DNA from 3 places in the Gordonia humi genome. Region 3 is predicted to be linked to each of the others. Evidence: riboswitches for the same ligand, from Rfam matches in the RefSeq annotation. Region 3 holds a riboswitch; each other region holds the start of a gene.
What was found. Region 3 has a riboswitch for S-adenosylmethionine ahead of BKA16_RS04895 (aminotransferase class V-fold PLP-dependent enzyme). Riboswitches for the same ligand answer to the same signal wherever they lie in the genome.
Positions count from the first base shown of each region.

Region 1: another riboswitch for S-adenosylmethionine. It lies ahead of BKA16_RS10945 (bifunctional o-acetylhomoserine/o-acetylserine sulfhydrylase); the one in region 3 lies ahead of BKA16_RS04895 (aminotransferase class V-fold PLP-dependent enzyme).
Region 2: another riboswitch for S-adenosylmethionine. It lies ahead of BKA16_RS02385 (2OG-Fe(II) oxygenase); the one in region 3 lies ahead of BKA16_RS04895 (aminotransferase class V-fold PLP-dependent enzyme).

Region 1 covers NZ_JACIFP010000001.1:2,392,955-2,403,003, reverse strand. The annotation lists gene BKA16_RS10955 (sodium:solute symporter family protein) at 140-1,828, shown strand; gene BKA16_RS23655 (putative transporter small subunit) at 1,825-1,956, shown strand; gene BKA16_RS10950 (PE-PPE domain-containing protein) at 1,981-3,432, opposite strand; SAM riboswitch class IV at 3,760-3,880, shown strand; gene BKA16_RS10945 (bifunctional o-acetylhomoserine/o-acetylserine sulfhydrylase) at 3,948-5,249, shown strand; gene metX (homoserine O-acetyltransferase MetX) at 5,275-6,429, shown strand; gene BKA16_RS10935 (nuclear transport factor 2 family protein) at 6,473-6,847, opposite strand; gene BKA16_RS10930 (LysR family transcriptional regulator) at 6,870-7,766, opposite strand; gene BKA16_RS10925 (EamA family transporter) at 7,839-8,801, shown strand; gene BKA16_RS10920 (DUF3017 domain-containing protein) at 8,700-9,014, opposite strand; gene BKA16_RS10915 (bifunctional methylenetetrahydrofolate dehydrogenase/methenyltetrahydrofolate cyclohydrolase) at 9,014-9,877, opposite strand; gene nagB (glucosamine-6-phosphate deaminase) at 9,948-10,049, opposite strand, start outside.
Region 2 covers NZ_JACIFP010000001.1:523,995-534,043, forward strand. The annotation lists gene BKA16_RS02355 (hypothetical protein) at 1-29, opposite strand, end outside; gene BKA16_RS02360 (acyl-CoA thioesterase) at 44-847, opposite strand; gene BKA16_RS02365 (TetR/AcrR family transcriptional regulator) at 896-1,477, shown strand; gene BKA16_RS02370 (SDR family NAD(P)-dependent oxidoreductase) at 1,488-2,285, shown strand; gene BKA16_RS02375 (MFS transporter) at 2,306-3,688, opposite strand; gene BKA16_RS02380 (tRNA-dependent cyclodipeptide synthase) at 3,685-4,371, opposite strand; gene BKA16_RS02385 (2OG-Fe(II) oxygenase) at 4,371-5,180, opposite strand; SAM riboswitch class I at 5,286-5,395, opposite strand; gene BKA16_RS02390 (hypothetical protein) at 5,644-5,934, opposite strand; gene BKA16_RS02395 (sterol desaturase family protein) at 6,245-7,174, opposite strand; gene BKA16_RS02400 (helix-turn-helix transcriptional regulator) at 7,223-8,029, opposite strand; gene BKA16_RS02405 (helix-turn-helix domain-containing protein) at 8,079-8,336, opposite strand; partial or broken gene BKA16_RS02410 (cystathionine beta-lyase) at 8,408-8,815, opposite strand; gene BKA16_RS02415 (hypothetical protein) at 8,898-9,143, opposite strand; gene BKA16_RS02420 (M56 family metallopeptidase) at 9,306-9,983, opposite strand.
Region 3 covers NZ_JACIFP010000001.1:1,082,738-1,092,786, forward strand. The annotation lists gene BKA16_RS04870 (isochorismate synthase) at 1-778, opposite strand, end outside; gene BKA16_RS04875 (hypothetical protein) at 788-1,306, opposite strand; gene BKA16_RS04880 (hypothetical protein) at 1,303-2,586, opposite strand; gene BKA16_RS04885 (SPFH domain-containing protein) at 2,594-3,751, opposite strand; gene BKA16_RS04890 (hypothetical protein) at 3,788-4,543, opposite strand; SAM riboswitch class IV at 4,680-4,794, shown strand; gene BKA16_RS04895 (aminotransferase class V-fold PLP-dependent enzyme) at 4,811-6,034, shown strand; gene BKA16_RS04900 (MarR family winged helix-turn-helix transcriptional regulator) at 6,361-6,828, shown strand; gene BKA16_RS04905 (MDR family MFS transporter) at 6,825-8,525, shown strand; gene BKA16_RS04910 (inorganic diphosphatase) at 8,679-9,158, opposite strand; gene dacB (D-alanyl-D-alanine carboxypeptidase/D-alanyl-D-alanine endopeptidase) at 9,347-10,049, shown strand, end outside.

The DNA.
Region 1 (10,049 bases), 1.3 Mb from region 3:
CCGTCCCCCGCTCAGCAACGCGGATCTCGTTCTCGGCGAGAACGATCACTCCCGGACAGCTCGAACCTCCCGACTGACCGCTGAATCCTCGTCCACCTCGTCGCGGTCCCGCGCCGCCTGATGTGAAAGCGATTCACTCGTGTCAGAACTGACAACCCTCTCCGGCCCGATAGTCATCCTGCTCTTCGTGGCCTTCTTCGGCACCAGTCTCTACATCGCGCTCCGAATCGGACGCAAGAAGGAGAACGCCGACGGATACATGACCGCCGGCGGCAAGATCGGATACGGCATCTCAGCCGCATCGATGACCGCGACCTGGATCTGGGCGTCGTCGATGTACGCCTCAGCCGAATCGGGCTACACCTACGGTGTCTCCGGGCCCATCCACTACGGACTCTGGGGCGCGTTGATGATCCTGCTCATCTACCCGTTCGGCAAGCGGATCCGCGCGGTGGCGCCGAATGCGCACACGATCGCCGAGGTCATGTTCGCCCGCCACGGGCGGTCGAGCCAACTCCTGCTCGCCGGCTCGAATGTGCTCGGCAGTCTGATCAGCTTGACCTCCAACCTGATCGCGGGCGGCGCACTGATCGACATGCTCTCGCCGTTCACCTTCGTCGAGGGCATCGTCGCCATCGGCGGCGGCGTCCTCCTGTACACGCTGTGGTCTGGCTTCCGCGCCTCCGTGCTCACCGACTTCGTCCAAGTCGTGTTCATGCTCGGCGCCGTCGTCATCATCATTCCGGTGGTGTTCTTCGCCGCGGGCGGCCCGGATCTGTTCACCAGCGGTGCGCACAACCTCACCGATCAGCAGCGCGACTTCTTCTCCTCCGACGCGTTCTTCAACCAGGGCGCCCCCTACATCGCGGCCGTCCTCGCATACGCGATCGGCAACCAGACCATCGCCCAGCGCCTGTTCGCCGTGCGCGAGGATCTGATCAAGAAGACCTTCGTCACGGCGACCGTGGGCTACGGGGCGGCGATCATCGGCATCGGGATGCTCGGCGTCCTCGGTCTGTACGCCGGGATCAGCCCGATGGACGGTGACGTCAACAACCTGATCCCCCAGATGGCGGCGACGTACCTTCCCGCGGTCCTGCTGTGCCTGTTCTTCGTCATGATCATCGGTTCGCTGGCCTCGACGGCCGACGCCGACATGACCGCCCTCGCGTCCATCATGATGGCCGACGTCTACGGACAGAACATCGCGGGCAAGAGGAAGGCGAACCCGGCCACCATGGTCATGATCGGCCGCGTCACGATGGTCGTCGCCACCGTCCTCGGCATGGTCTTCGCCGCACAGCACCTCAACGTCCTCGACCTGCTCGTGTTCGTCGGCGCCCTGTGGGGTGCGCTCGTGTTCCCGGTGATCGCCTCCTTCTACTGGAACCGAGTGACCAACCTCGCGTTCAGCGTCGCCGTCGTCGTCGCGCTGATCTTCTTCCTGCCCGTCCGCTTCTCCTGGATCTCGATGGACGGCGGCGTCGGAATCTTCTTCGACGTGCTGTCGACGGTGGGGATCGGCGTCGTCCTGGGACTGATGGCGTTCGGCTTCTTCGGCAAGACGGTCGCACTCGTCATCGGCATCGTCGCACCGATCATCGCCGCCCCGTTCGCAATCGGATTCCTGCACCAGTACGCGGTGCTGTCGGCATCGCTCGTGGCGTACGCGGTGAGCACGCTCGTATGCGTCGGACTGACCATGCTCAACACCGATAAGAGGTTCGACTTCGCCGTCATCGCCGATCGCACCGGCCGCTTCGACGACAGCGACGACCACCCGACGACCCCCGCGGTCGCCGCCACCGGAGAGGAAGCCACCGAATGACCACCTTCTGGATGACCCTGTATGTACTCGTCTGGCCCGCGATCACCCTCGGCATGCTCAGCGTGATCGTGCGCGCCTTCTATAAGGAGTGGCGCCAGGCCCGCAAGGAGGGCCGCAGCATCGTCTGACGCCGTTCGGCGCGATGCCCGCCGTCACTGTCCGACCCGGACCGTCGCGATCGCGTTCCGGATGAACGCGGGAGACTGCGGCCCCGCGGTCGGCGCGGTCGGCGTCGGGACGTCCCGCGGCGCAGGAGTCGGAGCGATCTGCGGGGTCGACGGACCGGCCGCCACCGTCGTGTCCGCGATGGTGCGCGGTGCCGCCCGAACGGTCAGCAACGGCTGCGTCGTCGGTGCCTGGTCCGCGAGGATCGCACTCTCGGGTGCACGGTCGCCGAGTGCCCGAGACGGATTCAACACGATGCCCGGCAGCTTCCGGCTGTCGATCATCGGGACATCGAGCTCCGTGCGCAGCAGTCGGGTGTCCGGGACCAGCGCGTCGGGGACGGCCGGCGAATCGGTCATCCCGACGCCCAGGTCGACGCCGACCGACAGGCTGTTCTCCGTGCCCCAGCTGCGGCTCACATCCACGCCGACCAGACCGGCGACGACGGTCCGGACGCCGATCGTCAGATCGCCCGACGACGAGTCCGGACGGCCGCCGACGATCGGACGGAGCGACGCGAGCGTGAGGCCCGGCGTCAGATCGAGCGCCGACCGGCCCTCCACCGCGGTGGCCGCCGTGTCGAGGGCCGGCAGCGGCGTGCCCGTCTCGCGTGCGGCACCGGCCGCGACGATCGACGCCGCCGACGTCTGCGGCACCACGCAGTCGTCGGTGGCGCCCTGCGTCCGGCAGTCCACGCCCGCCCAGTCGGCCGGCGTCGTCCGCATGCGCATCGGGTAGTAGCCGTGCTTGACGAAGTAGCCGACGAGCGAGTCCGCTGCGCCGATCGGGTCGTAGAGCGGATCGGGGACGTCGCAGACGCCGTCGCCCTGAGCGCAGACCTGACGGACCGGAATGGTGCCGAACCCGCCGTCGCGCGGCCCCGACATGGTGGTCCCGGGGAGCAACCCGATGAGGGAGTTCTCGACGCCGGTGCCGTCCGCCCGGCCCACGCGTCGCGGATCGGAGTACAGCTCGCCCGACAGGCCCGCCTGTCGCACGCCGTTGGCGTCGCGACCGTTCGCGACGTCCGAGAGGACGTCACCGGCGACGCGGGCGCCCTGTGAGTAGCCGGCGACGACCACCGGCCGTCCCGGGCAGCGCTGCTGGTAGTCGACGATGGCGTTCTCCGTGGCGATCTTGCCGAGGGCGACGTCGTCGTCGTAACTGATCGGGCCGAGTGGCCACAGAGATGTCGGATAGTCGACGTACGCGACCTGATAGCCGCGGTCCGCGTACCGATCTCCGACGCCCGTCACGCCGCCCGCCGGAACCCCGTCCGCGTTGCGGGGAGCGAGCGTGCCTGCGACGACGACGGCACCGCCGTTGCCGCACGAGTCCGCCGATGCCGTACTTCCGCCTGCCGGATTCACCAGGGCTGTCACGCCGGCGATCACGGAGATCGACATGAGAAGTAGCGGGAGGGTTCGTGTCTTGGTCACTCCCAGATCGTTGAGCGCCCGGAGTCGCTTCCGTACGACGCAGATCACATGTGGCGCAGAGTTCACACGGTCGACCCGGTCCGTCGCATCGGCGCTACAGAACGTATCCGCACTGTTGCACTCTCGTTTGCTATTGAGGTTAGGCATGCCTCACTAATAGCATGGGGTGGAGCGCGCCCGCGCATGTCGATCGATCAGACGACGCTTGCCAGTCGACTGTCGGACGGCTGCCTGTTAGCACAGGTTCGCACGGCGGCGAAAGGGTTTCAGGCCCGGGAGGTTCGGGCATTCTCACCCGAGTACACGCGTGCGATACTCTCGTTCTCAGGTCATGAGCGTCAGCAGTGAGCCCCGGCTTGCTGACCGGCAACCCTCCAACCGCGGTGGGGTGCTCCGGGTGATGACCTGGCGGCAACGGGGCGAAGCTTCGTCGCCGCAAGCGCGGGTCCGAAGGTCGGACCCAAGGAACAAGCGGGCAGTGCGCCCGGCCGACCAGAAGAAAGTGATGACGTCTCATGTCTGACGCCGCAAACTGGAGCTTCGAGACCACCCAGGTTCACGCCGGGCAGGTCGTGGACGCGACCACCAATGCTCGCGCCCTCCCGATCTACCAGACCACGTCGTACGTATTCAACGACACCGACCACGCCGCGAATCTGTTCTCACTCGCCGAGCCGGGCAACATCTACACCCGCATCATGAACCCGACGCAGGACACCGTCGAGCAGCGCCTGGCCGCGCTCGAGGGCGGCGTCGCCGCGCTCCTGGTGTCCTCCGGCATGGCGGCGACCACGTACGCCGTCCAGAACATCGTCGAAGCCGGCGGGCACGTCGTCTCGAGCCCGCGCATCTACGGCGGCACGTTCAACCTCTTCAACTACACCCTGCCCAAGTTCGGCGTCGAGGTCTCGTTCGTCGAGGATCCCGACGACCTCGAGTCCTGGAAGGCCGCGATCAAGCCGAACACGCGCGCCGTGTTCGCCGAGACGATCTCGAACCCGCACAACCAGATCCTCGACGTCGAGGGCCTGGCGAAGGTGGCGCACGACGCCGGGCTGCCGCTGATCGTCGACAACACGGTCGCCACCCCGTACCTGCTGAATCCGCTCAAGCTCGGCGCCGACGTCGTCGTCCACTCGGCCACCAAGTACATCGGCGGACACGGCAACTCGATCGGCGGCGTCCTGATCGACGGCGGCACCTTCGACTGGCGTGTGCAGCGCGACGGTCAGGACCTGTTCCCCGGCTTCACCACCCCGGACCCCAGCTACAACGGCGTCGTGTTCGCCGACCTGGGCGCACCCGCCTACGCGCTCAAGGCGCGCGTGCAGTTGCTGCGTGACACCGGTTCGGCCATCTCGCCGTTCAACGCGTTCCTGCTGGCCCAGGGCATCGAGACCCTGAGCCTGCGCGTGGAGCGCCACGTCGCCAACGCGCAGAAGGTCGCGGCGTTCCTCGACGGGCACGACCAGGTGACCAGCGTGACCTACGCCGGTCTCGAGTCGTCGCCGTACTACGAGATCGGCCAGCGGCTCCTGCCCAAGGGCCAGGGCGCGATCATCGCGTTCGAGATCGACGGCGGCGTCGAGGCCGGCAAGAAGTTCGTCAACGCTCTCACCCTGCACAGCCACGTCGCGAACATCGGCGACGTGCGTTCACTGGTGATCCACCCGGCGTCCACCACGCACAGCCAGCTGACCGAGGAGGAACTGCTGTCCGCGGGTGTGACACCGGGACTGGTGCGCCTGGCCGTCGGCATCGAGGGCATCGACGACATCCTGGCCGACCTGACCGAGGGCTTCAAGGCCGCCAAGTGATTCGAACTCACGAAGGAGGCGTCCGGTGTCGGTGATCCTCGACCCGGCCGCCACGGCGTTCGACCCGGACTGGGCCGCGGCCCCGGACGGGTCGGACGTCGCCGTGCGCATCGGCGATCTGTCCCTCGATTCGGGGGCGGTCCTCGCCGATGTCACGGTCACCTTTCAGAAGTGGGGTCGGCCCAACGCCGCACGCGACAACATCGTGCTCGCGCTGCACGCGTTGACCGGCAACTCCCATGTGACCGGCCCCGCCGACGAACGGTTCTCGATGACCGGATGGTGGGACGGCCTGATCGGCCCCGGCGCGGCCGTCGACACCGACGAGTGGTGCGTCGTCGCCCCCAACGCGATCGGCGGATGCTACGGCTCCACCGGTCCCGGTTCCCCGGCCCCCGACGGCAAGCCGTGGGGTTCGCGTTTCCCGTTGCTGACCGTGCGCGACCTCGTGCGTTCGGAGCGGACCGCCTTCTCGGCGGTCGGCATCGAGCGGTTCGCCGTCGTCGCCGGCGGATCGATGGGCGGCGCCCGCGCACTCGAGTGGGCGGTCAGCCATCCGGACAGGATCGACGCCGCGCTGGTGCTCGCCGTCGGCCCCCACGCCTCGGGCGACCAGATCGGCACCCAGAGCACGCAGATCGCGGCCATCAAGGCCGACGCCGACTGGCAGTGCGGCGACTACTACGGCACCGGCCGCGAGCCGATGGCCGGCATGGGCATCGCCCGCCGGGTGGCGCACCTGTCGTATCGCAGCGGACGCGAGCTGGACGAGCGGTTCGAGAATCAACCGCAGGGCGACGAGGATCCGCTGACCGGCGGCCGCTACGCGATCGCCAGCTACCTCGAATACCAGTCGGAGAAGCTCAAGTCGCGCTTCGACCCGGGCAGCTACGTCGCCCTCTCGGAGGTGCTCAACAACCACGACGTGGGCCGCGGCCGCGGCGGCTGGCGGGCCGCCCTCAACGCCTGCGCCGTGCCGACCATCGTCGGCGGCATCGACTCGGACCGCTTGTACCCGATCTACCAGCAACAGCAGATCGCCGACGAGCTCGCCCACACGGTCGGCGACCTGCGCGTGATCTCCTCCGACGCGGGCCACGACGGCTTCCTCACCGCGAAGGAGCCCATCGGCGAGCTGCTCGGCGAGGCGCTGGAGTTGGTGCGGTCGCAGCGCCGCTGACCGCCGGTCCGGACTCGCTCGACCGGCGGAGAGAACCCGCCACTCACACGCCCGGCGACGCCACCCAGCATTCGACGATCCGCCCGTTCTCGACGCGCAGGATGTCGTTGCCCGAACCGTGCGTCGTCTGACCGGCGCGCACGGCGCCGTGACTGATCCAGCGGGCGGCGACGTGGCCGTCTCCGGCGAACGGCTCCACTTCCAGGCGGTACTCGAGACCGGTGTGCGTGGCCTTCACCGCGGCGACCAGCGCTGCGAGTTTGCCGGGACCGATCACATCCATCGTCGGCCAGTGCCCCACGAAGTCCTCATCGACGAACTCCTCCGCCGCGGCGGCGAGCTTGCCTCGATCCTTGGGACCGTTCCACAGGTCGTCGATCCAACGGCGATACAGGTCGGTGTCGGTGGTTTCGTGCATACTCCACCGTGACACACTCGTCTCACCCAGCGGCGGACGTCATCGCCTCGACGATCGCGTCGAGGACGGTCGTCACCGCACGGCGCCGCGCCCGGTCGGGCCTCATGATCGCCGACAAGGTCCTCTCCGCGGGCACGTCGACGATCTCGCGGAGGACCAGGCCGTCGTCGGGCACGGTGGTGAACCGCGGCAGCACGGCGAGCACGTCTCCGGTCCTGACCAACGACTCGGCCACCCGATTGTCCCGGAGCCGCTGACGGACGTCGAGAGTCTCGTCGAGCGTCGCGGCTATCCCGCGCAGCACCGAATCGAACGGATAGCCCTCGGGAACGCCGATCCAGCGCTGCCCCGCGAGGTCTGCGGCCCGCAGGGTCGGCAGCGCGGCGAGCGGATGCCCGGGCGCCATCGCGATGTCGAGCGGCTCGACGGCCACCTGGCGCACCACGAGGCCGTCGGTCCCGGCCGGTCGTCGACGGTCCAGACTGTGCGCGACGACGATGTCGTAATCGGCCGTGCGCTCGGCGAACTCGACCTCGGCGAGGTCCGCGTCGTCGAGCCTCAGGTCGATGCCCGCGAGATCGGCGGCGGCCACGACCGCGGGGTAGAACACCGCCGCGGAGCTCGGGAACGCCAGGATGGAGACCGATCCGCCCGCGTCGTTCCGGTAGGCGTCCCATTCGGCCTGGACCTGCGCCACCGTCGTCTGCACTCGACGGCCGCCGTCGGCCAGCAGACGGCCCGCCTCGGTCAGTCGCAGCCCTCGTCCGTCCGGTTCGGTGAGGGCCATCCCGAACTCGCGTTGAGCGGTCCGCAGCTGCTGGGAGACCGCCGACACCGTCCGATGGGAGGCCCGCGCGACGGCGGTGATGCTGCCGCGGTCGGCCAATTCGCGCAGCAGCTCCAGATGACGCACGTCCATGCAGCCAAACTACAGTGTCGATGTAGATGTTTTCAGTTGTACTGAAATGTCAACGGCGGGACGATGGATGACGTGCCCTCCCGCCATATCGCTCTCGCCGTCCTCGTCGCCGCTGTCTGGGGCGTCAACTTCATCGCCATCGACTACTCCTTGGACACGTTCGCACCGATGTTCCTCGTGGTGGTCCGCTTCGCCCTCATCGCGATTCCGACGGTGCTGTTCGTACCCCGCCCGGCGGTTCCGACTCGCTGGCTGATCGGCTACGGTGTCGGGTTCGGCGTCCTGCAGTTCGCATTCCTGTACTGGGGCATGTCGGCCGGGATGCCCGCCGGTCTGGCGTCGCTCGTACTGCAGGCGTCGGCGCCGTTCACCGTCCTCCTCGGCGCGACATTCCTGAGCGAGCGGCTGTCGACTCGCCAGGTGGTCGGCATCGTCGTCGCCGTCACCGGACTCGCGGTCGTCGGCTGGCAGCGTGCCGAGCACGCGGCGATCCTGCCGTTTCTGCTCACCCTCGCGGGCGCGTTCGGGTGGGCGATCGGCAATGTCTGCAACCGACAGGCACGAACGGCGGATCCGTTTCGGCTGATGCTGTGGATGACGGTGGTGCCGCCGATCCCGATGCTCGCCGTGAGCCTGCTGGTCGAGGGGCCCGCGGAGATCGGCGAATCGGTTCGCACCGCGTTCACTCTCGACGGTCTGCCCGCCGATCTCGGACTGCTGTTCACCGTGGTCGTCGCGACAGTCCTCGGATCGGGCGTGTGGACCTGGCTGATGTCCAGGTATCCGGCGAGCGTCGTGGCCCCGTTCTCGATGCTCGTTCCCGTGGTCGGGATGACGACGGCCTGGCTGATGCTGGATCAGTCCGTGCGTCCGGTCGAGATCGCGGGAGCCGTGCTGGTGGTGTCCGGTGTGCTCTTCGGCAGCATTCGCCGGTCAGGCCGTGCCCAGCGCGTCGATCGACGTGGCGAGCCAGAGGACGGCGGCGCCGAGGGCAGCCATGGTCACGACGTCGAACGGGCGACTGCGGATCTGTAGCAGTCCCACACGCGATGTCGGGAGCAGGGCGCGGATCGTCGCGGCGACGACCAGCGCCGCTCCGAAGACGAACGCGCCGCGACGCCAGCGGTCGACGAGCACGAGCACGGCGGCCACCGCGACCAGCGCGAGCACCACGTAGAACGGGATGTTCACGATCCAGCCGTGGATCCGCCGGGCCCGGCGGAGCTCGTCGACGCGCTCGTCGGTCATCAGGCGCTCGCTGCGGCCAGCTGTTGTTCGGCGCGCTCGACGACGTTCGCGAGCAGGAACGCTCGGGTCAGGGGGCCCACGCCGCCCGGGTTCGGCGAGACCGCGCCCGCCACGTCCCAGACGTCCGGGGCCACGTCGCCCTTGAGTCCCTCGTCGGTGCGCGAGACGCCCACGTCGACGACGGCGGCCCCCGGCTTGACCATGTCGGCGGTGATCAGATGCGCGACGCCGGCCGCGGCGACCACGATGTCGGCGCGGCGGACCTCGGCCGCGAGGTCGCGCGTGCCGGTGTGGCACAGGGTGACGGTCGCGTTCTCGCTGCGGCGGGTCAGCAGCAGTCCGATCGGGCGACCGATGGTGACGCCGCGACCGACGACGGTCACGTGCGCGCCGTCGAGCGGAATGTCGTAGCGGCGGAGCAGGTGGATCACGCCGCGCGGGGTGCACGGCAGGGTCGACGCCTTGCCGAGGACCAGGCGCCCGAGGTTGATCGGGTGCAGACCGTCCGCGTCCTTCTCCGGCGCGATGCGCTCGAGGGCCGCGTTCTCGTCGAGGTGCTTGGGCAGCGGGAGCTGAACGATGTACCCGGTGCACTCCGGGTCGGCGTTGAGTTCGTCGATCGTGGCGTTCAACTGGTCCTGCGTGATGTCAGCGGGCAGGTCCCGGCGGATCGACGCGATGCCGACCTTCGCGCAGTCGGAGTGCTTGCCCTTCACGTAGCTCTGCGAGCCCGGGTCGTCGCCGACGAGCACCGTCCCGAGTCCCGGGGTGATGCCCGCCGCGCGGAGTGCGTCCACGCGGGTCGTGAGGTCGGTGAAGATCTCGTCGCGGGTGAGTTTGCCGTCCAGTCGAATCGCCGTCACGGTGTCCCATTCTTCCACGCGGGGGCCGTGTGCCGCGCAATCGGATCGGTCGGTCACCTCCACCAGGGGGCTACGGCTTGTGGTCGTACACGTATCGGTAGTAGTCGGCGTCGCGCAGGCGGCTCGCCGCCGCCTCGTCGACGACGACGGTCGCGTGCCGATGCCACTGCAG
Region 2 (10,049 bases), 560 kb from region 3:
CCGACGGCCCGGAAGGTCTTCTGCGACATGCCGACCAATCTACTCAGGCGGCGTCTTTGTAGTAGACGAGTTGGTGGGTCGTCGCGAGCAGCACGTCGCCGCCCCAGATCTGCCCGTACTGGTCGAAGTGCCCGTTGCCGAACCGCGCACCGCGCGCCGTCGCCAGTACCGGATCCGATCCCTGCGCCGCGAGTTCCTCGTTGGTGGCGTGGAAGTACGTGGTCAGCGAGATGGTTCCGGCGGGAAGGTAGGTGCCCTTCCGCAGGAAGACACGCGGGAAGAACGCGTCGGTCATCGACGTGAGCGCCGGGTAGTCGAGAGGCCGCGCCGGCTCGTCGCGCAGCCACAACGTCGACGTCGAGTCGTCACTCGCCGAATCCAGTCCACCGACGACGAACCGCGTGTCGTAGTTGGCCGCCCAGGCGATGAAGTCCGGGAAGTCGACCGCGGGAACGTCCTCGACCGGCGGCGCAGTCGGTGCGCTCTGCTCGGTGTCGGCCCACGTGTCGCGGCGCACGCCGAAGACGGCGGTGCCCGTCGCCACGGTCTTCTCGTTCTGGTCGATGGTGAACGTCCAGTGCTGGTTGGTCCGGTTGGTGCGGATCACGACCAGGTCCAGGTCCCACTCGCCGTCGGCGATCGGTGCGGCGTAGTTGATGGTCAGCGCGAGCGGCTCGCCCAGCGCGTCGGGGTGATCCATCAGGGAACGGACCACGGTGGCGGCCGTGATTCCGCCGAACGGTCCCACCATGTTGTTGTAGGCGGGATGCGTCGTCGCGCGGACGACGTGACCGTCGCGGGCGTCGACCTTCTGAACTGCGGTGGCTTCATCGAAGACATGGGTCATGCTCCGAAACCATACAGAACGACTGTTCTACCGCGATAGGGTGGACTCATGGCAACCCCTTCCGTCCGTGACCGCCTCGTATCGTCCGCGGTCACCATGCTGCGCACGCACGGCGCCGACGGGTTCGGAATGTCGGCGCTTCTGCAGCACAGCAGCGTCGCCCGGCGGTCCATGTACCAGTACTTCCCCGAGGGGAAGGCGCAACTGCTCAGCGAGGCGACGGCGACCGCGGGCAAAGGCGTGTGCGCGTATCTGAAGGCCGCTCTCGCCGAGCATCACACGCTCGACGCGCTCGACCTGTGGGCCGAGCAGTGGAAGTCCTCGATGGCCGCGAGCGACTATGCGCTCGGCTGTCCCCTCGCCGCGGCATCGCTGTCGGCGCATGAGTATCCGGACGCCGCGGCCGAGTCGGCCACCGCGCTGAGCCGCGCCGCGACACTGATCGCCGAGGCGTTGACCCGCGACGGTCTCGACGCCGACGAGGCTCAGTCCGCGGGCCGCGTCGCGGTGTCGAGCGTCGAGGGCGCCATCATCGTCGCCCGAGCCACCCGCTCGGTGCAGCCGTTCGACGACTTCGCCGCGCATGCCCGCGCGGTATGGGGGCCGCGGCTGACATCTCGCACATCGTAGAGTTCGGGGTATGACTTCCTCGACCACAGTGGTGACCGGCGCCGGCCGGGGCATCGGACTGGCCATCGCCCACGAACTCTGCGCCCGCGGGCATCGACTGGTGATCACCGACGTGGACGGCGAGTCCGCCGAGCGCGCGGCGGCGGAGGTCGGCGGCGGGGCCGTCGGACTCGAACAGAACGTCCGCGAGATCGAGTCGCACCGCCGGATCGCCGCCGAGGCCGAGAGACTGGGCCCGCTGAGCGGCTGGGTCAACAACGCGGGTGTCCTGTTCGCCGGCGATGCGTGGACGCAGACCGACGACGAGCTCGCCGCGATCATCGACATCAACGTCCGCGGGGTGATGGCCGGTTCCGCGGCCGCCGTCGACGCGATGGGCCGACGCGGCGGCGCGATCCTCAACATCGCGTCGCTCTCGGCACTCGGCCCGATCCCCGGTCTCGCGCTCTATGCGGCGTCGAAGGCGGCCGTCCTCTCGTACACGACATCGCTGCAGGGCGATCTCAAGCATGCGGGTCTGCCGATCCGTGCCCGCGCACTGTGCCCCGACGTGGTCGGCACCGCGATGGTGACCGACCGGGAGAAGGACGAGGGCGCCGCGCTCCTGTTCTCGGGTCCGAAGCCGTTGAGCCCGGACGACATCGCACGCACGGGCGTCGACCTGATGGAATCACGCAAGCAGATCTTCCGCGTGGTGCCCCGCTGGCGCGGTGCGCTGGTCCGTTCCACCGACCTGGCGCCGTCGGTCGGCCTCAGCGCGCTCGCGCTGATGCGCCGGTTGGGTGATCGGCGGCAGTCGAAGAGTTGATCGACGCGCTCAGGCGCTCGTCACGCCGCCCCGACCGACTCGCCCCGCGTCCGACCGATCGCGACGTTCGCCCCGAGCGCGACGACCGCGGCGACCAGCAGAAGGACACCGACACAGGCGAGACCGCGGCCCTCATCCGGGGAGACCGTGTAGAGGGCCGCGGCGACGGCCGCCCCCAACGCGCCGCCGAGGTTGTGGAACGTCCACGACGCGCCGATCGCGAACCCGGACTCGGCGGACGGGACCGCCGACAGCGCGGCGAGAGTCGCGGGCGCCAGGATCAGCGCCCAGCCGAGACCGAAGAACACGAAGCCGATCAGGAGAACGGCGAGCGATCCCGTTCCCGCACCGATCAGGACGGTGCCGGCGGTCACCGTGAGCGCGGCGAAACCGTAGCGCAGCGGGCCGACCGGCCCCACGCGGTCTACCCACCGCCCCACCCGTGGAGAGGTGACCGCCATGGTGCCGCTCACCAGCAGCAGCGACGCGCCGACCGCCGGTTCGCCGAGGTCGTGGCGGTCGCCCAGATACGGCGGCAGTACGAGCAGCGCGGACGCGTAGAAGGCCGCGAGGAAGAAGTCCGAGAGGAGCGCGGCCCGGAACCGCGGCTGCTCGAACAGGTCGATCCGCAACAGCGGGTGGCTCGCTCGACGCTCGATGCCGATCAGGGCCGCCGCACCGACGACGGCGACCGTCGCCGCGACGTACACGCCGGCGCTACGCCAACCGAGCGTCTCCGGGAGCGAGACGAAGGCCACGGCTCCGGCCACCGTCCCCGCGAGCGCGATCTGTCCGGCGACGTCGACGCCGATCCCGCTGCTCGGCGGCGGCGACGGCACCGCGGCGACGATCAGGGCGATCGCCGCGATCCCGAACGGCACATTGATCCAGAAGACCGACCCCCATCCGAGCACCGGGACCAGCAGACCGCCGAGCACCGGTCCGATGGCGAGACCGACCCCGTTCACGGCGTACAGCCAGCCGACGGCACGTCCACGCTCTCCCTCCGGGAACAGATGTTCCACCAGCGTGGACGTGCCGGTGTACAGCACCGAGCACGCCGCGCCCTGGACGAACCGCGCCAGGATCAGCCAGCCGATGCTCGGCGCGAGCGCCGCCCCCACCGACGCGGCGACGAAGACGACCAGCCCCGCCAGCAGCATCGGACGACGGCCGTACCGGTCGCCGAGTCGGCCTGCCGTCACCATCAACATGGCCAGCGCGGTCAGGAAGCCGCTGAGCACCAGTTGGCTGGCTCCGATCGTCGTCCGCAGTTCCCGCGTGATCGCAGGCAGCGCCGTCGAGACGATGGTGAGATCGATACAACCCAGGAACGACGCCGTGGCGAGACCGATGAACCCCGCCGCGCGGCGCGGGGCCGCCTCGACCCGGACATCGCTCACCGTGCCGACCTCCGCTTCTTGAATCGCAGCGGCAGCCAGGCGGCACCGTCGTCGACGAATCTGGCCCTCGTGGCCGCCATGGCGGCCGATATCTGTTGCGGGTAGACGACGAAGTCGTATCCTTTCGCCGCCCACAGCGGTTGAATGATCGGGACCTCTTCGAGCAGATACGTGCGGCAGCCGTTCCAGATCCGGTCCTCGTCCGGGCCGCCCTCGCCGCGGCGGGCGACGAACCGATCGATCGTGGCGTCGATCGCAGCGGCGTACTCGTCGTCCGACCGATACGCCTCGCGCACCCGATCGAGGGCGCGAGGATAGTCGGGGTCGCTCAGCGCAGTGTCCCAGCGCAGAACGTCGACGTCGGCGGTGAGGAGATCCAGGAGCGGCCGATTGCGCGCCAGCCACTGATCGCCACGGCGGCGGGACAGTTCATAGGCCTCACCGGGCGCCGCGTCGACATTGTGTCGCTGCAACGTGTCGGCGACGGCGACGGTGACCCGAGCGAAGCCGCTGCGGTTGAGGAGGTCGATCGTCGCACCGAACTTCTCCCCTTCGTGATAGTCGGCGCCGACGCTGACCAGCAGAATGGTCGATCGCCCGGTGTACTCGTACTGGAGTCCCTTCAGGTCGAACGCCGCCTTGTGCGACGTCGATCCGACGGGCGCGATGGTGGTCGCGGTCATCAGCTCCACACCGCCAACGGCTCGTCGCCTCCGCGAACACCGATGAACACGCCGACGGTGACGCGCGGACGGTCGGCGGACGGCGCGACGGCGTGGACCCGGCGCGGATCGATGAAGATCGCATCCCCGATCGTCGGTCGCACGGTCAGCGCCGGTTCGCCGACGTCGGCGCGGTCGATGCCCCAGACCCGCTCGCCGGACAGCCCCCGGTAGTCGTCTTCGCTCGGGTACGCGTCCCAGATCTCCAGCTCACCGCCTGCGTCGGGGACGTCGAGGTACACGTTGACCGACAGCTGCCGTCGGATGCCGAGATCGTCGTCGGGGAGGTTCCGGTGCAGGTTGTCGGTGTGCGGTTCCAGATCGACGCCCGCCTGCTGGTATCGGGCGACTCCGACGAAGAACTTTCGGCTGTGCCACGACAGCAGCGTCGCCCCGGAGGGCCACGCCTCGTCGAGCAGGATACGGACGGTGTCGGACGGATACGGGTACGGCGCAGCGCGAGCCCGCAGGTCCCGACGATGGCCGGCGGCGTGGTCGAAGTACGTCGACTCCGCGCCGTCACGGGTCTCGGAGAACGCCTGACCGATGCGTCGGAACTGCGGATCGGTCGCGAGCGGACCGTGATCGTCACGTCCGACGAGTCTCTCGCGCAGCCCGTCGAGCGCCACCGCGTCGACGAGCCCGGTGACCCGCACCGCGAACACGTCGCCTTTGAGGAGGCGAAGCAGGTGGTCGGCGGAGAATTCCTCCGCCGTCGTCGTCGTGACCAGTTCCGATCTCCGTGTTCGGCGGTCGATGATCGTCGTCATACGCGTTCCTCCCCTGTCGGCATGCGCCGTGTCGATTCGTCTGCCTGTCGGATCATCCGATCCAGCGCACGTCGATCGATCAGGAGCGGGCCGACGAGTCGGCGCGGTTCATCGTCTCTGGCATTAGCACCTTGTGCGTCGCCGCTCCCGGCGGAGTGCGGCCCACGGTTGCTGCGGCGTCGAAGAGCCAGTCTCTCGGCCGCTCGTGATGAATCTGTGTGCAGCGCAAACCTAAGCCCCGCCGCGCCGTCGTATCAACAGATGACATCGACGGGTCTCCGGGCCGCCGCAGGTCGGCGGCTATTAATCACCGGGGGCGCAACCGCGTCGAGTGCTGGGCGGGAACAGACGGTGGCGTCGGCTCAGATCTGGCGCTCGAAGAAGATCAGGGTCCCGTCGGGATCGGTGACAGCGAGCGCGTTCGCATCGTCGACGCGATAGGTGTAGCCGTCGTTGACGGCGGTTACGAATACCGACCGGATCCGTCTCCGGTCAGAACGACGAGCGAGACCTCGATGTCGATCGTGTCGCCGCTGCTCTTGGTGACGCCGCGATAGAAGAGCGATCCGTCGTCGTTCCACCGGCAGACGGTCGCGGCCGCGTCGACGGTGTCGACCGAGGCGACGGCCGTCTGGTCCGCGTAGCACTGCGGAACGTCGGCTGACGCCTGACCGGCTCCGAACATCGCGGCTCCGACGCCGACGCCGGCGATCACCGCGGCGGCCGCACCCGTGCGGAACGTCATGCTGTTCATGTCTGACTCCTGTCGTGACGATCTCCGCACCCGGTGTGCGACGCGTTTGACGATTCCGTGCCCGAGACGGTGTGTCTATGGGGACTACTCCCCATCGACACTGGTCAACGACGGTCTTTGGCGTCGTCCGTACGAAACGCATCGCCGAGGCCGCCGTCATGGCGTCCGTTCGCCGGGCGCGTTCAGAGATCGGTTCGAGGCGTCACCACACACGCGGCCGGAATGTCGTGGACGCGTTCGGCGAGCCGACGTTCCGCCGCGGCGAGGAGCCTAGTAGGGCTGCGGCGACCGGACGGTCCGGATGCACGCGTCACGATCGTGACTCCGACGCGGCCGACGTCGTCAGTCTCGACCGCCACGTCTTCCGCGGTAGCGGCCCCATGGGGCCGCAGGAGCCAGCGGGTCGGAAGGGCGTGACGAGTTGTCGAGGATAGCTCGCGGGGTAGTCGGGTTTGGCGGCTATTCCCAGGTCCGAGCTGGTGAACCGCCGGGATCGGTCGTAGGAGAACGTTCCGGCGAGGTGATCCCAGACAAGGGTGAACAGGCCGAAGTTGACGTCACCGTCGCCGGGATGCTTCAGGTGATGGAATCGGTGTCCGGCGTTGAGCGCGAGCACGTATCGCATGGGCCCGACGCGGTAGTCGGCATTCGAATGCTGCATCAGCAGTTGCACGGCTACGCACACCGCCAGGGCGGAGGCGACGGAGGTGGGAATGCCCAGCGCTATCAACGGGACAACTCCGCCGAACATCTCGAGTGTTTGGTGCACAGGGTGCTTCATCAGGCCGTTGAGCCCATAGCAACGGGTGACACTGTGGTGGACCGCGTGCAACCGCCACATCCATCCGAAGCGGTGACTGGCCATGTGGACGACGGTGATACCGAAGTCGGCGACCACGATCGAGACGACCACCTGGGCCCAGAAGGGCCACGACGTCGGCCACCACGTGTGCGGTCCGCGTGCGGCGGCGAGAATGGGGATGATCGCAACGCTGAGCAGGATGAGCGACTCGTTGACGAGACCGTGCAAGGCGTCACGCAGACGATCGTGACGAGGTCTGTTCCAGTCACGCTGGTAAGGGATGAGTCGCTCGGCGCCGAACGAGACGGCGATCGCGACGAGCACGACACCGACGAGCAAGACTCGCGGAGCACCCGATGCCGCGAGGCAGACGGCGGTTCCGTTGACGCCGACCAGCATGACCAGGGGATATCCGTAGCGCAGCAGTGAATTGATCATGGACTCCACGGTGCATCCGCGCCGACGACCGGCGCTTGAACAGATCGATCAGACTATGACGATCGCCCGCGTCAGCTCCAGCGGCGACATGCCGAACATCTCTCGGCAGACTCTGCTGGCGTGTGCACCGTCGGCGAAACCCACCTCGTGGGCCGCATCGGTGATAGACGCACCCGCCCCCACCGAGCGCGCGGCTTGACGCAGCCGTGTCCAGCGGACCCAGGCCGGGAAGGATATCCCCATATCGGCTCGCCAGAGTCTGTTCAGGTGCGGCACGGACACGTTCACAGCCGCGGCGATCTCACCGAGCGACGTCCGCCCGGTGACCCGTTCCGACAGAACGTCGAGTGCGGCACGCACGTAGGGATGCATACCGTCGACCTCGTCGGCGCCGGGCACAGCACTGAGGTGCTCGACGAGCGGTCTGTGACGCGCCCGGTCGTCCAGTGCGTCCAACGGCACCGGCCAGCTCCCGACGACCTCGCCGAACACCTCGCTCCACTCGGCGGGAGGCCGGTCGGCCACCATCTCGCGAGTATCGGCGCCCCGCAGCGTATCGACGTCCAGGTAGATCGTCGTGGCGACCGCCGAACCGGGGCCGGGACGCAATGCGTGGGCGACGCCGCCGGGGATGACGATGCCCGATGTGGGCCCGACCGTCTCCGTTTCGAGTTCGACGGAGACTCGTCCCGTCGTCACGTGCACGATCTGATGTGCGCCGTGGCGGTGGAGATCGGTGGCACCGACGACACCGGAATACGCCAGAGCCCCCACTCCCACGGTGACAGTGCCCGCCCATTTCGCTCCGGCCACGTCGCACGGGTCCTCCGGAAGCGGACTCGGAACCCTCGTCATGAACGCATGCATAACACGAGTAGCCTCATCCGCGGCCGTCCGGCATCGCCTAGACGGTATGGGGTGATGCTCGGCTCCTGTCGGTGTTGCGGGCCTGGGCCTCACATTCGACTGGCACTCGGTGGGCGCCGTCGACGCTCAAGCGCATGCCGCGCAGCGAGACCGTGGTCCCGAAGGGCACCGTCTTCACCATGGCCGTCGTCTTCGGCAGGTCGAGTTCGCGACAGACATCACTCACCGTCCACTCGGGGACATCGGAGGAGAAGAGGTCGAGGACTCGCGTCGCTCGCTCGAGGCCCTCGATCATGGCGTAGTCCGGACAACCATGTCATGCACGATACGCGGACAGCCCTGCAGTCACCGATGTAATGATGTCGATCACCGAGGCGTGCGCTCGAGGGTTCCCATCCGAGTCACCGCCTCGGTCAGGATCGTCTTCGACGTCGCGAGGTTCAGACGCACATGTCCTGATCCACCGGAACCGAACACGTGCCCAGTACTGAGCGCGACGCGCGAGTGCTCGAGGAATGCCTTCGCCGGGCCGGCCAACTCGCTGACGATCCCGGGTCCGTCGGTTCCATCAGCGTCCTCAAAGCCGAGCGGCCGGCAGTCGAACCATGCGAGATACGTTCCCTGGGGAGGCGCGTACCGCACGTCGGGCAGATGCGTGGCGAGCAACCGCCCCAGCAGGTCCCGATTCTCGGTCAATCCAGCAAGCAGTGCGTCGAGCCACTCTCCGCCCTCCGCGAAGGCCGCGGTGTGCGCGAGGACGCCGAAGTGACTCGGCCGGACCGACACACGCCGTATATCCGCTCGGATCGGCGATGACCTGCACGTTCGCGCCATGTTGGCGGTGCTTCCCCGAGTATCAAAGGTCACCGCCGGGTTCGGACTTGGCCGCGCATCGATCAGTCGCGATCAACGTTCCGTTCAGGCATACGATCGTCCAGTTCTCGACAGCCGCGCGGGCGAGGAGGTCGTCGAGCGTCGGGGCGTGGACGGCGATGACGTCGATCGCTTCGTGGAGGTAACGGTACGCAGTGGCGATGCTCCCGCCTGCGTCGGCGGCCAGGATCTTCAGATCCGTCGCTTCGCGAAACCACCGCAGGACCATGATCGCTTGAGGAAACAGCAGTTGCCGCCAGATGGTGATGTGGGTGCCGTGTCGTGCTCGGTGTTGACTAGCCGCAGCACGCCATCGACGACCATGTGAAGACCGGGCGGTGGTCTGCGGGGCACGCCGGAGAGATTCGTGTCCTTCGGAAGTATAGGTCCATCATGAGCAGCCGCTCGTCATCGCGATCAGCCACGGTAGTGCGACTGCCGTGGTGAGCGCGACAAGGGTCATATTCTGTAGAGATGCCGCGACTATCGTGGTTCGTCGGTGTCCTTGAGCGGGTTCGTCACTGTCGAGAAGAGTGCGGATTCGGTTAGGTCCGACGGCGTGAAGTGCGAGATCGCCTGCAGCCGATGGCGCCGAGTTCGCGTCATGGTGGATCAGTTTGAGAAGTGCGGAGGCCAACGGGCGGGCGCCGGTGATCTGCCGAGCAGCGTTGTCGGCGGCGATCTCCAAATACAGCGGGACGGTCGACGCGGAGCGGCTGATGAAGGGTATCGGTTTGAAGACATGCGCGAGTTCGTGACTGATCGCTGCGATCACGTGGTGGTGTTGTGTCAGGTGCGCGCGCTCGTGGGCGAGCACTGCGTCGAGTTCGTCGCCGGAGAGGGCCGCCAGAGTCGCTGTGCTCACAACGATTCCGCCCTGGCGTCGAGGCAACGCGAACGGCGAGGCCCGGCCGTCGGGAAACACGAGTACCCGATACCCGCGAACCGTGGTTGCGTTCGATCTCATGCGGATTTCCGCCCCGGCCCGACGGGCCCGACGTCCCCTGCTGCGCACGCGTAGTACGACCGCGAGTACCGCGATGACCACGAGCAGGGCGGGGCCTGTCATCACGACGATGGTTGGAATTCCCAAACGGAACAGCGGTTCGGTCCACGGATTCGAGGATTCGAGACA
Region 3 (10,049 bases):
CGAGCGCGGTGATCGACTCGTCGGTCAGCACTCCGCGAATCGGTGTCGCCAGATGCCAGACGGCGGGCGTCGACTCGATCTGCGGACGGTCGGGCACGTCGAGTTCACGGCACAACGGTGCGAGGACGTCGACGATCTGCTCCACGACGAACGCGTGCTCGCGCAGATCCTTGTCGGATGCCCGCAGAGCCGCGACGGCGCGCCGGTCGGACTCGGCGTCGACGCCCCGCGGAGTGGTGCCGGCGAACGGATGACAGGTGACCGTCCGTCCGGTCTTGGCGATCAGCAGCTCCGGGCTGGCGCCGATCAGCCAATGGTCGGCGCGACCGGGTGCCGGATCGAGCGGCACCGCGAACGCCGTCGTGGTCGCGGCGTCGGGTCCGGGGAGGAAACGGGCGAACACGTCGGCGGGGTCGAGTGGACCGTCGAAGGTCATCTCGAGCGTGCGTGCCAGTACGGCCTTGTCGACGACGCCCTCGTCGATCGCGGCGAGCACGCGGCGGATCCGATCGGTGTGCACATCGGACGGGGTCAGAGCCGAGGACACGACGGCGGGCAGCGGTCGTGATGCGCCACTCCGAGTGCCGCGAGCGAAGCGTTCCGGTGCGATCAGCGCCGCCGTCCCCGAAGGATCGAAACCGAACGCACCGGTCACCGCGGTGACGCCGCCGTCGGCCAGCGCCCGTGAGGCGGTCGCGACGGAGTCGAACTCGTCGGTCCGACCGTCACCGCGCCAGGACTCGGTACCGGACGCGAACAGGGAGCTCGGGACGATCACTCCGTCAGGCTACTCGGCGGTTCCCGACGATCGTCGACGCTGATCGGGTGCGGGATCCGTGATATCCCGCACGGGCGGCATCGCAGGCGGTGACACGTATCCGCCGAGCGCGTCGTCCGACGACGAAGCGACCGCGGCGGCCTCGGATTCGAGGGCGGCGACACCGCTCTCCACCTCGGCGAGCGGTGCCTGTCTGGCCTGGCGAGGCAGCGACCAGATCGCGACCAGACGCTCGTCGAGCTGCTGCGCCGAGACCATCAGCCGGGCACGGACGTCGATCTGGTCGACGCCGGTCATCCCGATGGTGGCGTCGAGCGCGGCCACCGCGTCCCGGATACGACGGTGCAGCCGCGCCTCCGGATCGTGCGAACCGCCCCACTCGGCCGGTACGGCGACGGCGACGCCTGGGATCACCGCGTTCTGGACCATCGTCTTCTTCGACGACCGCGCGAGCGCGAACGCGAAGAGGCCGACGCCGGCGACGACCAGGGCCAGCACCAACAGGATCACGAGGACGAGAACGGTCATTGGCTTCTCCAGATGAAGTAGGCGATCACACCGATCACGATGAGTCCGAGGATCGACGCCGCGGCGATCTTGACCGTGCTCCACGGCCGCTCGCCCTGCACCTCACCGGTGAGACCGTTGACCATCACCTGGAAGGGTCTGCCGTCGTAGTTGACGGTCAGCAGCCACATCGGCAGCAGCAGATACATGAACTGCAGAAGATCGTAGGCCGTCGACCTGCTGCTGATCCGTTGGTGGTCGCCGCCGATGTCACGTCGTATCGACGACTCGATCTGGCTGTCGATCCGCGGCTGAGCGGCGTTGGTGAACACGTTCTGCGGGTCCAGGTCGTACGTCCGCGAGAAATGACCCGCGACGAACTCCGGCGTATACGGCACCGCGGCCTGTATCGGCCACGGCTCCAGGTCGCGGATCCGCTTGGCGTCCATCCCGGTGTTCGCGACCTCGGGAAGATCGCGAACCCGGTCGCGCACCACACCGGACCGCGGGCGCCATCGGATGCGGGTCTCGGTGTGCCGGTTGTCCCCGGACCCCACGGTCACCGTGTACGTGTCGCCGCGCTGCCCGTGATAGCTGGTCGTCGTATCCGCGTCGTACGAGTAGTACGACAGATACACGCTGGTGAACGAGCCGAGCGTCCGATACTTCTTGAACTCGCGCGGAGCGAACCAGCGGCTGTTGATCCAGCTCTCGATCGACTCGCGCGCCTTCGCCTCGCCGATGTGCAGCGGGACGATCGCGTCGAGCGGAAAGCGTGCGGATGAATCCTGCACGTCGTCGCGCTGGATCGGCGTCGCGCAGTACGGGCAGCGCGTGGCGGTGAGGCTGCCGTTGAAGACGGTCGTGCCGCCGCACGACTGACAGACCACCTCGTGCTCGTTCCCGCCCACCGAGGCCAGCCCGACGGCGCCCGCCGCGATCGCCGCCATCGCCGTCCGCAGATCGTGTTTGACGATCCGCGCCTGCGCGTCGAGCTCGATCGGGTACGTCCGACCGCACGACCCGCAGGCCAGATTCTGCTGATCGGGCGCGAAGACCAGCGGCGCCCCGCACGACCCGCACGGATAGGTGCGCGTCTGCTCGGTGACGTGATGCTGGGCTCGGTCGGCCGCGGTGGGCGGTGCGGGAGCGGGCTCCGACGGTACCGGCGGCGGTGTCGGGGGCTGCGGTGTCGAGGACTGGGGTGTCGAGGACTGCGGTGTCGAGGACTGCTGCGTCGCGGGCTGCGGTGTCAGAGGTTGCGGGCGGCCCTGCGGCGGCAGCGGAGGAGGCTGCGTCATCGCTGGACTACTGCTGCTCGGGCGGTGCGGGCGGGCCGGGCGGAGTCTGCGGCGGCAGCGGCGGAGGTCCGGCGGGAGCGAACAACGGCGCCAGCGCGGCGACCTGACCGGCCTGCGTCCACTGGGCCATGCCCTGCGCCCACACGAGTGTGGTCGGTGTGATGGCCCCGCGCAGTTGGTCGACGGTGTACGGACCCGCGGCGGTCCCGTTCTGGTCGATGTGGAAGGCCTGCGCGGTCGGCATCGGCGGCGGACCGGCCTGCGCCTGCTGTTGCGGCTGCTGCTGGCCGAACTGGTTGGCGAACTGGTTCGCCATCGCCATGCCCATCCCCATGCCCATCATGTCGCCCGCGGTGCCTCCGCCCGGATTCTGGGCGGCGGCGAGCATCGCGTCGGCCGACTTGGCCTGCTGGTAGCGGCCGAGGTCGTTCACGTTGTTGAGGAAGCCCTGTTCCTCGACGCCTCGGGCCACACCGCGCGTCATCGCGGCGGTGATCTCGTCGGGCAGCGAGATGTTCATCTGGATCGAGTCGACGTGCAGGCCGAACTCGTCGTCGACGCGGCTCTGCACGTAGTCACGCAGCTTCTCGCTGAGCTCGACCTGCTTGCCCTGCAGGTCGATGGCACCGACTCCGGTCTCCAGGATCATGTCCGAGAAGGCTGTCGAGATCACCCGGCGCAGCAGTTCGGTGATCTCGTCGGCGTTCACCTCGCTGTCGGTGCCGATGATCTCGCGGAGGAAGATCGCCGGATCGGCGACGCGGATCACGCACAGCCCGTTGGCGCGGACCTGCACCATGCCGAAGTCGGGGTCGCGCAGCGTGATCGGGTTGGGCGTGCCCCACCGCAGGTCGGTGACCGGCCTGCGGTTGATGAAGTAGACCTCGCTGCGGAACGGGCTGTTGAATCCGTGCTTCCACCCCTGGATCGTGCTCATGATGGGGAGGTTCTCGGTGGTCAGTTCGTAGTGCCCGGGATCGAACTGGTCGGCGAGTTGCCCGCGGTAGACGAACACGGCCTGCTGGCCTTCGCGCACGATCAGCTGCGCGCCGTTCTTGATCTCGTTGTTGTAGCGCGGAAAGCGCCACGCGAGAGTGGAACGCGAGTCGTCGATCCACTCGATGATGTCGACGAGTTCGCCGCGCATCTTGCCGATGATGCCCATGGTGTCTCCGTTCGAGAAGTCGGTCGGTTCAGTCTGTCAGGCCGCGGTCGCCGCGGTGATCGCATCGTCGTCGATGAGCTGTTGCACCAGATCGGCGCCGTCGGAGCCCAACGTCGACGACGCCGCGCCGTAGTCGACGCCGGTCATACCGAAGCAGTAGGTGCCGTCGACCGCCGTGACGGCGCGGTGCGCGACGAAGCGAGCGTCGCCGCTGGTCTCGTTCTCGGTGTCGTGATCCCATTCGCCCGCGTCGAGGGACGCGAACTGCGATCCGCACGCATCGGTGAATCCGATGACCGCATGCACCTCGTCGGCGAGGCCGCCGTCGTCCATCGTGTCAATGTCGGCGAACACCCGCGCCATGCTCCGGTCCTCGTCGTCCGGAAGGATCATCAGCGCCTCGTCGCCGTCGTACGTCCCGGTCTCGACCCGCCAGCCGGCGGGCACGTCGACGTCGACACCGACGCCGTGCGCGAGCATCACGGTCTCATGGGAGGGCGCCGAACTCCGCTCAGGGGACGACCACGGCGCCAGGATCAGCACGACGACGCCGCCCACCGCGAGCGCGGCGACGACGATCAGCGCGACCACGAGCCCGGCCCGCGATCTGCGCGGTGGCAGAGGCGGATACGCGAGCTGCTGCTGCGGATACGGCGGATACGGTTGTCGATACGGTTGCTGCGGAAAGTGCTGGTAGCCGGGCTGCTGCGGCGGATACGCCGGTGGATTCGGGACGCGTGGAGACCCCGGCTGCGGTGGCTGCGGGCCGCCGGGACCCCACGGATTCGTCACATGGGCGATTCTATCGGTCGCCGGAGGTGGACGGGGGGTGCGCGACGGCCGACCGAATGACCCGGCCGGGGGGCATTGCGCTCGCCGTGGGTTTAAGTCTCGGCTGCCGGTCGACGGTGAGGCATAGTCGACGACGGGTCACGAGTTCCAGCCGACAGCCCCGGCTCGCTGGACAGCAACCCTCCATTTCACGGTGGGGTGCTCCGGGTGACGACCCGGTCCGCGTCGACCGTCGCGGACAAGCGTGGAATTCCAAGGAGTCTCGTCATGACCGCTGTTCTCGATGGCCCCGTGTGCCGTCCGATCATCCGTGCCCTCGCTCCGGTAGCGGGCGCCGAGGCCCTCGTGCCGACCACCGGATCGCCCATCGCCTACGCCAATCTCGACTACGCGGCGTCGGCGCCCGCACTGACCTCGGTGGCCGAGCAGGTGAGCGCGGCGCTCACCGAGTACGCGAGCGTGCACCGCGGCGCCGGGCACCTGTCCCAGGTCACCACCGCCCGCTACGAGCAGGCGCGCGAGACGGTGCGCGGTTTCGTCGGAGCCCGCGCCGACGACACCGTCGTCTTCACCCGCAACACCACCGACTCGATCAATCTCGCGGCATCGATCGTGCCCGGTGACGTGGTGGTCCTCGACATCGAGCATCACGCGAACCTGCTGCCGTGGACCCGCACCGGACGAGCCCGTGTCGTGTCGTCGCGGCCGAGTCTGGAGGACACCCTCGGGGCGCTCGAAGCCGAACTGTCGCGCAGACCCGCCGCACTGCTCGCCGTGACGGCCGCGTCGAACGTCACCGGCGAGGTCCTCCCGATCGGGCGACTGGCCGGGATCGCTCACCGACACGGCGCGCGGATCCTGGTCGACGGCGCACAGCTGGTGCCGCACCGGCCGGTGTCGGTCGCGAGCTTCGGCGTCGACTACCTCGTCTTCTCCGGGCACAAGCTGTACGCGCCGTTCGGTGCGGGTGTCCTGGTGGGCCGCGGCGACTGGCTCGACGCCGCGCAGCCGTATCTGGCGGGCGGCGGCGCCGGTGCCGCCGTCTCGATCGACGACGTCGTCTGGCACACCGGCGCCGCACGGCACGAGGCCGGATCGCCGAACGTGCTCGGCGCGGTGTCGATCGCGGCCGCGGCGCAGACCCTGCGCGACATCGGTTTCGAGCAGATCGGCCGGCACGAGGAACTCCTCGTGGAACGTCTCGACGAGGGGCTGGCCGCCCTGCCGCACGTGCACCCGCTGCGCATCTTCGACGATGCGCCGTCGCGCATCGGGATCGCGAGCTTCGTCGTCGACGGACACACTCCGCGGGAGGTCGCCGAGTACCTGAGCAGTCGCCACGGCATCGGGGTGCGCGACGGCAAGTTCTGCGCGCATCCGCTGCTCGCGAAGATCGGGCGCCCGGGCGGTGCGGTGCGGGCCAGCTTCGGTGTCGGCACGAGTTCGGCCGACGTCGACCGCCTGGTGGAGGCGCTCGCCGAACTGGGCTGATTCCGACAACGACGACGCCGGAGCCGGGCATGTGTCGAACGCGACACGGCCCGGCTCACGTCGTGTTCGCCTCACTGCCACCGATGCGGTGGAGACGGCGAGATTCGGTGCTTCGTTGCTGGTAGATGCCGTTTCTTAGGGTCGGCTCGGTGACGCTCCTGTCGAAGCGGTGTGTCGGATTCGCGGATCGGCGTGACGCTCGCGGCGGCGGTGTCGTATCGGCCGTATCTCGGATATGCCGATTTCCGCCCGGTTGCAGAGGGGCGCCGCCGTCGGCATTCTTGACCGGCAATTAGTTGTAGTGCACAAGTAAGCGAGTGATCGACATGCCGACGCCGGAATCCATCGACGACGTGTTCTCAGCGCTCGGGAAGTTCGTGCGGATCCGCAGCCGCAGTGTCCAGGCGTCTGCGAAGTCGGCGGACGGAGGAGCCGAGACCGCTGCCAAACGAGCGCTGTTCGTCCTGCGCCACGGTCCGATCCGGGCGGGTGAGCTGGCGGCCGCGATGTCCGCCGACCCGTCGACCATGAGTCGTCACGTCGCGCAGCTGGTCGACGACGGACTGGTCCGGCGCGAACCCGACCCCGAGGACGGGCGGGCCTGCCGCCTGGTGCTGACCGACGACGGGTTCGAACGGGTGGCCGTACTCGCGGCCCGGCGTCGCGAGGCGATCGGTGAGTTGGTCGCCGATTGGCCGGACGAGGACTTCGCGACGTTCGCGCATCTTCTCACTCGTTTCGTCGACGCCGTCGAGGCACACAGCATGAACAAGGATTTGAGAGGCGACGCATGACCGAATCGACAGTCGGGGACTTCCCCGGCAAAGGCCTGACCCACAGACAGATCCTGACCGTTCTCGCCGGTCTGATGATCGGTATGTTCCTGGCGGCACTCGACCAGACCATCGTGTCGACGGCGATCCGGACCATCGCCGACGACCTCAACGGCTACGACATGCAGGCGTGGGTCACCACCGCCTACCTCGTGACGTCGACGATCGTCACGCCGCTGTACGGCAAGCTGTCGGACATCTACGGGCGCAAACCGTTCTTCCTGGCCGCTATCACGATCTTCGTCCTCGGTTCGCTCGCCTGCTCCATGGCGACGTCGATGTATGAGCTCGCGGCCTTCCGCGCGCTGCAGGGCATCGGTGCGGGCGGTCTGATGACCCTCGCGCTCACGACCATCGCCGACATCGTGCCGCCGCGTGAGCGCGCCAAGTATCAGGGCTACTTCCTCGCCGTCTTCGGCACGTCGAGCGTTCTCGGCCCGGTGCTCGGCGGACTGTTCGCCGGTGCGGACTCGATCATCGGCATCTCCGGCTGGCGCTGGGTGTTCCTGGTGAACGTCCCGGTCGGCGTCATCGCCCTCGGCGTCGTCTACAAGGTGCTCAACTACCCGCAGCAGAAGCTGAAGGGGCATCGCACCGACTACTGGGGTGCGACCGCCGTCGCCGTCACCGTGGCTCCGCTGCTGATCGTCGCCGAGCAGGGCCGCGAGTGGGGGTGGACGTCGACCGAGTCGATCGTCTGCTACCTGATCGGTCTGGTCGGCCTGATCGCGTTCATCGTCGTCGAGAACAAGATGGGCGACGAGGCGATCATCCCGCTGCGCGTCTTCAAGAACCGGATCTTCACGCAGGGCGTGTTCATCGCGATCGTCGTCGGCGCCGTGATGTTCGGCGGCATCTCGATGCTGCCCCAGTACTTCCAGGTGCTTCGCGGTTCGAGCCCGATGATGGCCGGTCTGCAGATGCTGCCGATGGTGGTCGGCATGATGTCGGCGTCGATTCTGTCCGGGCAGGCGATCTCGCGGACCGGTCACTACAAGATCTTCCCGATCGTCGGTTCGATCCTGATCACCGCGATGGCGTTCCTGCTGCACTTCGTCGGTACCGGGACCCCGATGTACCTGGTGATGCTCGCGGCGTTCGGGCTCGGCGTCGGCCTGGGCTGCCTCATGCAGCCGATGATGCTCGCGATGCAGAACATCCTGCCGATGCGCGATGTCGGCATGGCGACCGGTACGGCGACGTTCTTCCGTCAGATCGGTGGAACGTTGGGCGTCGCCGTGTTCTTCTCGCTGCTGTTCTCCACCATGGGCACCAACATCACCAGCGAGATGACAGAGGCCGCGAGTCACCCGGAGTTCAAGACCGCCGTCGTCGAAGCGGCGCAGAGCGACAACCCGAAGGTCGCGGGCTTCGGCAAGGCACTCGCCGCGGCCGGTCAGGGGCAGGGGCCGGCCGACGCGGCGGACACCAGCAGCGTCATGTCGGACACGACGATCATCGAGCAGCTTCCGGACGCGATCTCGCATCCGATCAAGCAGGGTTTCGCCGACTCGATGGACAAGGTGTTCCTGTCCGTGTCGATCCTGTCGCTGCTGTCGATCATCGGCACCGTCACCTGGACCGAGGTGCCGCTGCGCGGTCGCGGTCCGAAGGCCGACGAGTCGGGCGAGAAGCCGGACGTGCCCGCCGAGGTGTGATGCGGACTCCGCTCGAGCGTGCCGTGGGGATCGATGCGCGGCCGTTGCCGCATCCATGAGCGCAGAGATTCAGGGCGCATACGAGCCTCCGAGGGAAGATCGTCCTCGGGGCTGCGTATGAGCCCTGAATCTCGGTGGATGCGCGGGTACGGCTCAGGCGCTGTAGCGCTCGATCGCGGCCTGCACGACCTTGCTCGCCTCGTCCTTGCCGACCCAGCCGCCCGGCGTCACGGACTTGCCCGGCTCGAGGTCCTTGTACCGCTCGAAGAAGTGAGCGATGGCCTTGAGTTCGAACTCGTTGACGTCGCCGACATCCTGGATGTGATCCCAGCGCGGGTCGCCGGCGGGCACCGCGAGCAGCTTGTCGTCGCCGCCGGCCTCGTCGGTCATCGTGTACATGCCGACGATGCGAGCCTTCACGATGACACCCGGGTACACCGACTCGGGGAGCAGGACCATCGCGTCCAGCGGGTCGCCGTCCTCACCGAGAGTGTGGTCGATGTAGCCGTAGTCGGCCGGGTAGCCCATCGAGGTGTACAGGTAGCGGTCCAGGTAGACCTTCCCGTTCTCGTGGTCGATCTCGTACTTGTTCCGCGATCCCTTGGGGATCTCGACGGTGACCTCGAACTCCATGTTTCGTCTCCTTGTCGTCTGGGACTCGCTCTGCCACGGCGGTCGTGCGCACCGCGCAGAACACGTGCAACGGCACACAACGATACTGTGGTGGCTGTTCCATGCAGTCCCAGACCGGAGGTTCCGTGGCCCAGCCGACACCACCGACGGTGATTCCGCCTGCCCCGCAGCCGCCGAAGAAGCGCCGGATGGGCCTGCGAATCGCCCTCATCGTGGTCCTCGTGATCCTTCTCGCCGGTGGCGGCGTCGCGGGCTGGTGGGTGTACACCCACCGGGCCGACCCGATTCCCGACGGGACTCCGGCGCGGCCCGCGGCAGCCGCGGTGACCTCGGTGATCAAACCGGTGCCGCCCACCGCGCCCGCACCCACCGCGTCGGGGGTCGAGGCTCAGCTGGCCGAGCCGGTCCGGGACAAGGCGCTCGGCGAGTTCACCGGGCAGGTGAGCGATCCGCTGACCGGGCAGACCTTGTGGAGCAGCGGCGCCGCGGATCCGCGGACCCCGGCGTCGAACGCGAAGATCCTCACCGCCGCCGCGGTCCTGCTGACGCTGCCGCTGGACAAGACGATCACCACCCATGTGGTCCTCGGCGACGACGGACAGGCGATCCTCGTCGGGGCGGGCGACCCGACCCTGGCGACCGCGGCCGACGGAACCGAGACCTTCTACACCGATCCGGCGCGCATCAGCGACCTCGCCGAGCAGATCGGCAAGTCCGGAGTCCACGTCACGTCCGTGGCCTATGCGACCCCGGGCTTCGAGGGGCCGTCGATGGACCGCACCTGGGACAAGCGTGACATCGAAGGCGGCGACATCGCGCCGTTGTCGTCACTGATGGCCGACGCCGGACGACGCGATCCACTCGACGAGTACTCGCCTCGGACCGACGATC